DNA from 2 places in the Acidovorax sp. SRB_24 genome. Region 2 is predicted to be linked to the other one. Evidence: predicted binding sites of a transcription regulator. Region 2 holds the regulator's gene; the other holds the start of a gene.
The links. Region 2 encodes FNR, which switches genes on or off when oxygen is low (the NO sensors DNR and NnrR bind a similar motif). Its sites were predicted from a motif close to TTGATNNNNATCAA; they were not measured.
Positions count from the first base shown of each region.

Region 1 (5,414 bases), on a different contig from region 2:
CCGTGCACCTGGCCGAAATCAACTTCCAGGCCATGTACGAGCAGCAACAGGCGCAGGCCGCCGGCGAAGCGCCCGCGACCCTGGCGCAATAAGCATTTCCAGTCTTTTTGGCCTCCAGCGCTTGCTGGTAAAGCGCGAGCAGCTATGAAAATAGTAGTGATTGGGGCCGGTGCCTGGGGCACGGCCATGGCCATCAGCGCCACGGTCCATCCGGCGGGCCATGCGGTCACGCTGTGGGCGCGCGACGCGCAGCAGCTGGCGGACATGCGCGCCGCACGCTGCAATGCGCGCTACCTGCCGGACATCGCATTGCCGTCCCCACTGGTTCTGGCCGGTAGCGACGTGGCGGCGCTGGCCGCCGCGGCCGACCTGGTGATCGTTGCCACGCCGATGGCCGCGCTGCGCGCCATGCTGGTGCAGTTGCGCGGCTGCCCCGTGCCCGTGGCCTGGCTGTGCAAGGGCTTCGAGGCCGCTGCCGATCCCGGGTCTTTTGGGCTGATGGCCCATGAGGTGCGGGCGCAGGCAGCGCCTGATCTGATCGCTGGCGTGCTCAGCGGCCCGAGCTTCGCGCTCGAGGTCGCGCGCGGCCAGCCGACCGCGCTCGTCGCCGCCAGTGCGCATCAACGCGTGCGCGACGCCCTGGTGCACGCCTTTCACAGCCCCAGCGTGCGCGTCTACGCCAACGACGACATCGTGGGCGTGGAAGTGGGCGGCGCCGTCAAGAATGTGCTCTCGATCGCCACCGGTCTGTGCGACGGCCTGCACCTGGGCCTGAATGCGCGCGCCGCGCTGATCACGCGCGGCCTGGCCGAGATGACGCGCCTGGGCCTGGCCCTGGGCGCGCGCGCCGACACCTTCATGGGCCTGTCGGGCCTGGGCGACCTGGTGCTCACAGCAACGGGCGACCTCTCGCGCAACCGCCGCGTGGGCCTGCTGCTGGCGCAGGGCCAGACGCTGCCGCAGGCGGTGGCATCGCTGGGCCATGTGGCCGAAGGGGTGTACAGCGCCCGCACCGTGGTGCAGCGTGCGCGCCACCTGGGCGTGGACATGCCGATCAGCGAGGCCGTGGTGGCCCTGCTCGATGGCCGCATGCAGCCGGCCGACGCGGTGGCGGCGCTGATGGAGCGCGGACCCAAGGGCGAGGGCGCTTGAGTGTGCACGCGGGCCCGCGTGCGGGCCCGGGGTTCAGCCGCGCAATTCGCGCGTGCGGTTGATGTGCAGCGCTGCCAGCGTGCAGGCCACGCCCGAGAGCAGGTAGCCGCTGACCGCCGCCAGCCCGAGCCACGACGACAGGCCGAGCACCACCAGCGGCGCGAACGCGGCGCCGAGCAGCCAGGCCAGGTCCGAGGTCAGGGCTGCGCCCGTATAGCGAAAGCGTGCCTCGAAGTTGGCCGACACGGCGCCCGCCGCCTGCCCATAGGACAGGCCGAGCAGCGCAAAACCGACCAGGATGAATGCATCCTGTCCCCAGCGCCCGCCCTGCAGCAGCGTGGGCGCGAACAGCGCAAACACGCCGATCAGGCCCGCCAGCAGCCCCAGCGTGCTGCGCCGGCCGATGCGGTCGGCCAGCAGCCCGGAGGCGACGATGCAGGGGATGGCAATGGCCGCGCCGGCGATCTGCACGGCCAGCACCTCGGTGACCGGCTGGCCCGCATGCAAGCTGATCCATGACAGCGGGAACACCGTCACCAGGTGGAACAGCGCATAGCTGGCCAGCGCCGCAAACGCGCCGATGAGCAGGTTGCCGGCGCGCGCGCGCACCAGCTCCGCCACGGGCGCGGGCACCAGATGGCGCTCCTCGATCAGGCGCTGGTAGCCCGCGGTCAGCACCAGCCGCAGCCGCGCGAACAGCGCCACCACATTGATCGCAAACGCCACGTAAAACGGATAGCGCCAGCCCCAGGCCAGAAAGTCGGCCTGCGAGAGGCTGGCGTGGAGGTACAGGAACAGGCCGCTGGCCACGATGAAGCCGACCGGCGCGCCCAGCTGCGGCACCATGGCGTACCAGCCGCGCCGGTGCGCCGGCGCATTGAGTGCGAGCAGCGAGGGCAGGCCGTCCCACGAGCCGCCCAATGCCAGGCCCTGGCCGATCCGCAGCAGCGCCAGCAGCACGATGGCGGCAGGCCCCAGGCTGGCGTAGCCGGGCAGGAAGGCCATGCCGGCGGTGGACACGCCCAGCAGGAACAGCGCGCCCGAGAGCTTGGCGCCGCGCCCAAAGCGGCGCTGGATGGCCATGAAGGCCACGGTGCCCACGGGGCGCGCGATGAAGGCCAGCGCAAACACGGCGAAGGCCCAGAGCGCGCCGGCCAGCGGCGCCTGCATGGGGAAGAACACCGCGGGAAACACCAGCACCGAGGCGATGCCGAAGACGAAAAAGTCGAAGTACTCCGAGGCCCGGCCAATGATGACTCCGACGGCGATCTCGCTGGGCGCGATGGCGCTGTGGCCCGTCTGCGCGCCGCGGCGGCGCGGCGCGGGCGGAATGCCGGCAGTGGACGGGTGACTGAGGGCTGTCATGGCGCTTACTCCCTTTTGAAATGCTGCGTCAAGCGGGCATGTACCGGTTGCAGGTCGTTGAAAAAAGCCCCCTGGGACAAAACGTCCAATGGGCAAAGGGCCTGGATGCACGTAGATTCTGCGCCTTCCCTGATCTCGATCAACACATTTCCCGGCATGCCTTCCTTCAAGACCCTCCGCGGGCTGCTTCTACTGCCCGCCATCGCCCTGCTGGCAGGCTGCAATGCCGTGCTGCTCAGCCCTTCGGGCGACATCGCGGTCCAGCAACGCAACCTCATCTACATCGCCACGGGGCTGATGCTGCTGGTCATCGTCCCGGTGATCGTGCTCACGTTCGTGTTTGCCTGGCGCTACCGCCAGGCCACGCCGCGCGACGACTACGACCCCGACTGGCACCATTCCACCCAGCTGGAGCTGGTGATCTGGACCGTGCCGCTGCTCATCATCATCGTGCTGGGCGCCATCACCTGGACCAGCACCCACAAGCTCGACCCCTACCGCCCAATCGAGCGCCTGGACGCGCAGCGCGCCGTGCCCGCCGACGCCAAGCCGCTGGTGGTCGAGGTGGTCGCGCTCGACTGGAAGTGGCTGTTCCTCTACCCCGAGCAGGGCATTGCGCTGGTCAACGAGGTCGCGGCGCCCGTGGACCGGCCGATCCAGTTCAAGATCACCGCGTCCAGCGTGATGAACTCGTTCTTCATCCCCGCGCTGGCCGGCCAGATCTATGCCATGCCGGGCATGCAGACCCAGCTGCACGCGGTGATCAACAAGCCCGGCGAATTCAGTGGCATGTCGGCCAACTACAGCGGCGCGGGCTTCTCGGGCATGCACTTCAAGTTCCATGGCCTCGACGAAGACGGTTTTGCGCAGTGGGTGCAGCGCGTCAAGGCGGGCGGTGGCGAACTCAGCCGCGCCACCTACCTGCAGCTGGAAAAACCCAGCGAGCGCCACCCCGTGCAGCGCTATGCCACGGTCGCGCCCGGCCTCTACGAGGCCATCCTCAACCGCTGCGTCGAGCCCAACAAGATGTGCATGAACGACATGATGGCGATCGATGCGCAGGGCGGCCTGGGCCTGCCCGGCACGGACAACGTGGCTTCGCTGGACGCGGCCACGCGCGAGCGCCTGGGCCTGGACGGCCAGCCCGAGCGCCAGTATGTGGGCGCCATGTGCACCGTGCAGGACCCGCTGGGCGCGCTGGGTACGGCACCCGCCCAGACGCTCTGACACCGGCACCCCGGACTTTTCCTACACCGCAAACCCTCACGGCAGCGCCCCTTCCGGCCTGCCGGTCCCCTGATGCTCGACAACCTTCACTTCACGCAGCTCCTCTTTGGCCGCCTCACCTGGGAGGCGATACCGCTCCACGACCCCATCCTGCTGGCGACGTTTGTGGCCACCGTCCTGGGCGGCCTGGCGCTGGTCGGCGCCCTGACCTATTTCAAGGTCTGGGGCACGCTCTGGCGCGACTGGTTCACCAGTATCGACCACAAGAAGATCGGCATCATGTACTGCGTGCTGGGTCTGGTGATGCTGCTGCGCGGCTTTGCCGACGCGCTCATGATGCGGCTGCAGCAGGCCATGGCCTTTGGCGACCAGCTGGGCTACCTGCCGCCGCACCACTACGACCAGATCTTCACCGCGCACGGCGTGATCATGATCTTCTTCGTCGCGATGCCACTGGTCACCGGGCTCATGAACTACCTCGTGCCGCTGCAGATCGGCGCACGCGACGTGGCCTTCCCCTTCCTCAACAACTTCAGTTTCTGGATGACCGCCAGCGGTGCCGTTCTGGTGATGGCCTCGCTGTTCGTGGGCGAGTTCGCGCGCACCGGCTGGCTGGCCTATCCGCCGCTCTCGGGGCTCGCGCAGAGCCCGGACGTGGGGGTGGACTACTACATCTGGTCACTGCAGCTGGCGGGGGTGGGCACGCTGCTCTCGGGCATCAACCTGCTGGCCACCATCGTCAAGATGCGCGCGCCCGGCATGAAGATGATGCAAATGCCCGTCTTTACCTGGACCGCGCTGTGCACCAACGTGCTGATCGTCGCCGCCTTCCCGGTGCTCACGGCCGTGCTCGGCCTGCTGTCGATGGACCGCTACGTCGGCACCAACTTCTTCACCACCGAGTTTGGCGGCAACGCCATGATGTACGTGAACCTGATCTGGATCTGGGGCCACCCCGAGGTCTACATCCTGATCCTGCCGCTGTTCGGCGTGTTCTCCGAAATCGTCGCCACCTACAGCAAGAAGCGCCTGTTCGGCTACGCGTCGATGGTCTACGCCACGGTGGCCATCACGGTGCTGTCGTACCTGGTGTGGCTGCACCACTTCTTCACCATGGGATCGGGGGCGAGCGTCAACTCGTTCTTCGGCATCACCACCATGATCATCTCGATCCCCACGGGGGCGAAGATCTTCAACTGGCTGTTCACCATGTACCGCGGCCGCATCACCTTTGACCTGCCCATGATGTGGACCATCGGCTTCATGGTCACCTTCGTGATCGGCGGCATGACCGGCGTGCTGCTGGCCGTGCCCCCGGCCGACTTCGTGCTGCACAACAGCCTGTTCCTGATCGCGCACTTCCACAACGTCATCATCGGCGGCGTGCTGTTCGGCCTGTTCGCCGGCATCACCTACTGGTTTCCCAAGGCCTTCGGCTACAAGCTCGACCCGTTCTGGGGCAAGTGCTCGTTCTGGTTCTGGCTGGTGGGCTTCTACCTGGCCTTCATGCCGCTGTACGTGCTCGGCTTCATGGGCGTGACGCGCCGCCTGAGCCACTTCGAAGACCCGTCGCTGCAGATCTGGTTTCAGATCGCCGCCTTCGGCGCCGTGCTGATCGCGCTGGGCATCGCCTCGATGATCATCCAGTTCATCGTCAGCTACCTGCGCCG
Region 1 covers NZ_MWOM01000039.1:13,456-18,869, forward strand. Annotated here, with positions in the region: gene secB (protein-export chaperone SecB) at 1-92, shown strand, start outside; gene B2J89_RS13780 (NAD(P)H-dependent glycerol-3-phosphate dehydrogenase) at 145-1,152, shown strand; gene B2J89_RS13785 (MFS transporter) at 1,186-2,517, opposite strand; gene cyoA (ubiquinol oxidase subunit II) at 2,674-3,744, shown strand; gene cyoB (cytochrome o ubiquinol oxidase subunit I) at 3,817-5,414, shown strand, end outside.
Region 1: a site for FNR is predicted at 2,647-2,660, ahead of cyoA (ubiquinol oxidase subunit II). Genes of this name have one in related genera too.

Region 2 (5,414 bases):
CCCACACGGTTTGGCCGCCATTATGGGTGTCATCTTGTAACGCTACCACAATGCGAGCATGCATTGTGCACGCCCTGCAGCCGCGCTAGCGGCACCACAGAGAAGGGCGATACACCAGGTCCATCCATAAAGCCCAGCTGGCCACGCCGCACAGCGCCATGCCCGCCAGCCGCGTGCCCCAGCTGGCGCGCGCGGCGTTAAGGCGCGCGCGCAGGCGCAGCCACAGCCAGGGGCCTGTCACCAGCCACACGCCGCTGCCGACGGCAAACAGCGCCATGGACAAAGCCCCCTGCAGGGCACCGCCACTGAGCGCGGCCACCAACAAAGCCGAATACAGCAAGCCACAAGGCATGAGCGCCCACGCGAACCCGGTCACGAACACCCCTCCGGGAGCGGCCACCACGGGGCGCACGCGCGCCCACACGGCGCGACCCGCGTCTTCCATCCACGCAGGCTGGCGCGCCTGCACCACCATCATCAGCCCCCAGGCCAGCATGGCGACGTGCAGCAGCGTCCAGACCGGGCGCAAGGCCATGGTCTGCTGCGTCATCCAGGCCAGGCTCTGCATCGCGATGGCCGCCACAGCCCCCGCGCTCGCATAGCCCGCCAAACGGCCACCATGGTAGGCCCACAGACGCCGGGCCTTCCCGCCCCTGCGCATCCACTGCAGCGGCTGCACGGTGCGCGGCTCGCTGGTCTGTGCCACATCCTCGCGGCCCATACCGGTCACCGCGCTGCAGGGGGCAGCACACATGGCAAGGCAGTGGGGCCCACCCACGAGCCCCATGACCAAGGCAGTCCAGGCGATAGAAGCAATCATGAACCCTAAATGATGCGCGAAAACCGCGCCCGGTTGCGGTCGGCCTGCAAGTACCTGTCAAACACGATGGCGATTCCGCGCACGAAGTACCAGCCCATGGGCGTCACCTCCACACCGTCGTCGCTCATGCGCACCAAACCCTGCCCGGCCATTTCCTGCAGCTGCTCCAGTTCAGCGGCAAAATACTGCCGGAAATCCAGCAGCCAGGCCTGCTCCATCGGCTCAAACAGGATTTCGCCCTGGCACATCAAGGCCATGATGGCAGCGCGCCGCACCAGATCGTCGCGCGAGAGCGCCAGGCCGCGCACGATCGGCAGCTTGCCCTGGTTGAGGCAGTCGTAATACTCATCGAGCGTCTTGGCGTTCTGGCTGTAAGTGGCGCCCACGCGGCCGATCGCGGAAACCCCCAAGGCGATCAGATCGCAGTCGGGCTGCGTGCTGTAGCCCTGGAAGTTGCGGTGCAGTCGCCCCTGGCGCTTGGCCACGGCCAGGGCATCTTCGGGCAACGCAAAATGGTCCATGCCCACATACACATAACCCGCCTGGCGGAAGGCTTCAAGCGAGCGCGACAGCATGGCCACCTTGGCCGACGCCATGGGCAGATCGGCCGAGATGATGCGGCGCTGCGGCTTGAAGCGCTCTGGCAGGTGCGCGTACGCGTACAGCGCAATGCGGTCGGGCCGCAGCTGCGCGACCTGCGCCAGCGTGCGGTCGAACGACTCCGGTGTCTGGCGCGGCAGGCCATAAATCAGGTCGACATTGACCGACTCGAAACCCAGGGCCCGGGCCTCCGCCACCAGCGCAAACACCTGCTCCGCAGGCTGGATGCGGTGCACGGCCTTCTGCACTTCCGCATCGAAGTCCTGCACACCGAAGCTCAGGCGGTTGAATCCCAACTCGGCCAGCAGCGCCAACCGGTCCGCGTCCACCGTGCGCGGATCGACCTCGATCGAATACTCGCCGCCCGGCGCAAACGTGAAGCTGCGCCGCAGCATGGCCATGAGTTCGCGCAGGCCCGCGTCGGACAAAAACGTGGGCGTGCCCCCGCCTAGGTGCAGCTGGCTGACCACCTGCCCCCCCCCGCAATGGGCCACATGCAAGTCGACCTCGCGGCTCAGGTAACGCAGGTAGACATCGGCACGCTCTGGGTGTTTGGTGATGATCTTGTTGCAGGCGCAGTAGTAGCACAGCGACTCGCAAAAGGGAATGTGCACATACAGCGAGAGCGGCAGCGCCTTGCCCGCAGCGCCGAGACGGCGTTGCTGCAAGGCAAGCACGTACTCATCTTCCCCAAACGCCTCGACAAAGCGGTCGGCCGTGGGATAAGAGGTGTAGCGCGGCCCGGGGACGTCAAACCGGGTGAGCAATTCGGGGGTAACAGCGGTCATGGAAAAAGCCTTCCTAGCGAACCAGCACACTGTGCAACACGGAAGCGCCCCTGTCCTTGACTTTGATCAAGGGTGTCTGCCGGGGTGGATGGTTCATAATTTGACCCATGTCAGACGCACCCTCCACCCGCACCGCCCTGGCGTCCCCAGCTTCGCCCTCCGACACTGCGCATGGGACGCACCACAGTGGCAGCATTCCCATCCAGGTGACGCCCCAAGCGCTCAAGGTGGTCTGCTCCAACTGCAACCTGCGCGAGCTGTGCATGCCCATGGGCTTGAACGATGCGCAGCTGCAGCGCATCGATGAAGTGGTGGCGACACGCCGCAAGGTCAAGCGCGGTGCCACGCTGTTTCGCAACGGCGAGGAGTTCACCTCGCTGTATGCAATCCGCACCGGGTTCTTCAAAACCTGCGTGGCCACCGAGGACGGGCGCGATCAGGTCACGGGCTTCCAGATGGCGGGCGAGATCATCGGCCTGGACGGCATCGTCAACGACCGGCACACCTGCGATGCCGTCGCCCTCGAAGACGCCGAGGTTTGCGTCATGCCTTTTGACCGCATTGAGGAGCTGTCGCGTGAAGTGACTGCGCTGCAAAGCCATGTACACAAGATCATGAGCCGCGAAATCGTGCGCGAGCACGGCGTGATGCTGCTGCTGGGCAGCATGCGCGCGGAAGAGCGCCTGGCCGCTTTCCTGCTCAACCTGGTGCAGCGCCTGCACACGCGCGGCTTCTCGCAGTCCGAGCTGGTGTTGCGCATGACGCGCGAGGAAATCGGCAGTTACCTGGGCCTCAAGCTCGAGACCGTGAGCCGCACCTTCTCCAAATTCGTCGAGGAAGGCACCATGGAAGTCAAGCAGCGCCATGTGCGCATCATCGACCCCGATGCGCTCAGGCGCCTTGTCAATCCGCAAAACTGCGGCTGATGAGCGCCTGCGCTGCGCTTATGCAAGACTGCAACAAGGCGACGCAAAAAAAGCCCCTGTCCGCTTGGAAAGGCGTTTTTTTCCCAGTAGCATCACCGGGCCAGTGGAGAAGCAGGTTTTCGCTGGTTCAATGACCACCCTAAAAAGGAAAACCCAACATGGCAACTGCAAAAAAAGCCCCGGCCCAGGCCGCCGCTGCTGACAAGGCCGCCGCTCCCGCCAAGAAGCGCACCCCCAACGCAGCCTTCATGAAGGCCCTGACGCCCAGCCCCGCCCTCGCCGCCGTGGTCGGCAATGCGCCGCTGCCGCGCACCGAAATCATCAGCAAGCTGTGGGTCTACATCAAGGCGCACAACCTGCAGGACGCCGCCAACAAGCGCATGATCAATGCCGACGCCAAGCTCAAGGAAGTCTTTGGCAAGCCCCAGGTGTCGATGTTCGAGATGGCCGGCCTGATCGGCAAGCACGTGAAGTAAGTCAGGCAGCTGCACTTTTTCTTCCAAGCCGGCTTAGGCCGGCTTTTTTTCGCCTGTGCTTCCGGTCCGCTGTGGTTTTTGCGACCAATGCGAATGAGAATGCATTTCATTTGATTTATCATGGCGTGCTTGTCGAAGCACAGCCAGTTTCCCAGCCACTGCCTCGCGTTCCCTGCTGACACCCTTGCGGTGTCGGTTGTATTTTCAAACCCGACGGAGGCCAGATTGGCACAACCACGCGCACAGCGCCGCAACCCCGCACTGCATTCCCCGCAGCCCCCCGCCCCCCTTTCCGCAGCGTCGCCTGCCGACAAGGCCATGCTGCCCCTGGGCGCACTGATGCTGGCCGCGTCCGTGGGCAGCTGGGCGCAAACCACCGAGACCGCCACGCCCACTCTCTCGACCGTCACCGTGCACGGCAGCGCCGAGATCCAAAGCAAGGACACGCTGCGCGCCAAGAAGACCACCGTGGGCAAGGGCAACCAGGACATCCGCGACATCCCCCAGTCCGTGACGGTGTTCACCGAAAAGCTGATGAACGACCGCAACCAGGACGACTTCCGCGACGTTCTGCGCACCACGGCGGGCGTCACGTTCCAGGCGGGCGAGACCGGCGAGGAAGACGTGCGCCTGCGCGGCTTCTCGCTGGGCCAGGCCGGTGACATCTACACCGATGGCATGAAGGACGCACCGCTGTACGAACGCGACACCTTCAACCTCGACCGCGTCGAGGTGCTCAAGGGTTCGGCCTCCATGCTGTTTGGCAAGGGCTCGACCGGCGGCGTGGTCAACCAAGTCAACAAGGCGCCGCTCCTGATCGACCAACACGAAGCCTCGTACACCCTGGGCACGGGCAAAGAGCACCGCCTCACGGGCGACTTCAACTGGAAGACCGGCGAGAACGCAGCGCTGCGCCTCAATGCCATGGTGCACAGCGCCGACAATTTCGGCGCCAAGCAGGACAAGCGCGGCATTGCGCCCACCTTCAGCTGGGGCATCGGCACGCGCGACGAGTTCTCGGTCGGTCTGTACTACCTGGATGTCCAGGGCCGCCCCAACTACAACCACCCGTGGATCAGCGACAACGGCAAGATCGTGCCCACCTTGCCGGCCAGGAACTACTACGGCCTGGCCAGCGACCACCTCAACACCTCGTCGCAGTACCTGACCCTGGGCCACATCCACCGCTTCGGCGACGGCGGCGAACTGCAGACGCGCCTGCGCCACGGCCAATACGAGCGCGACCTGCTGGCCAGCGCGATCCGCTTTGGCTCGCCCATCACGTCGCTCGACCAGATCAACGCCAGCACGCCGCTGACGCGCGCATCCAAGGGCCGCATCGGCGAAAGCACGATGACGCAGATCCAGAGCGACTACACGAATTCGTTCCACTGGGGCGGCAAGAAGCACGACATCCTGGCCGGCGTCGACTACTACCACGACGACGCCCACCGCAACTCCAGCTATGCCAACCCGGCCGGTAATTCATCGGCCACCAACGGTCTGGGCACTTTCGTCGGCACGCCCAACAACGGCGCGTCGGCGCCCGATGCGCGCGCGCCAGTGGCCTTCAACACCTTCAAGGCCCAGAACATCGGCCTGTACGTGCAGGACACGATGGCGCTGACCTCCACCGTCAAGCTGGTCGGCGGCCTGCGCTACGACCAGTTCAAGGCCTCGTACCGCAACGCCAGCGGCGCCTTGAGCGACGAAACCTCCGACGGCCTGTGGAGCCCGCGCGTGGGTGCGCTGTTCCAGCCCAACGAGCTGGACTCCTACTACCTGTCCTATGGCTCCTCGTTCA
Region 2 covers NZ_MWOM01000011.1:4,651-10,064, reverse strand. Annotated here, with positions in the region: gene B2J89_RS05615 (sulfite exporter TauE/SafE family protein) at 86-820, opposite strand; gene hemN (oxygen-independent coproporphyrinogen III oxidase) at 826-2,208, opposite strand; gene fnr (fumarate/nitrate reduction transcriptional regulator Fnr) at 2,316-3,134, shown strand; gene B2J89_RS05600 (SWIB/MDM2 domain-containing protein) at 3,293-3,610, shown strand; gene B2J89_RS05595 (TonB-dependent receptor) at 3,929-5,414, shown strand, end outside.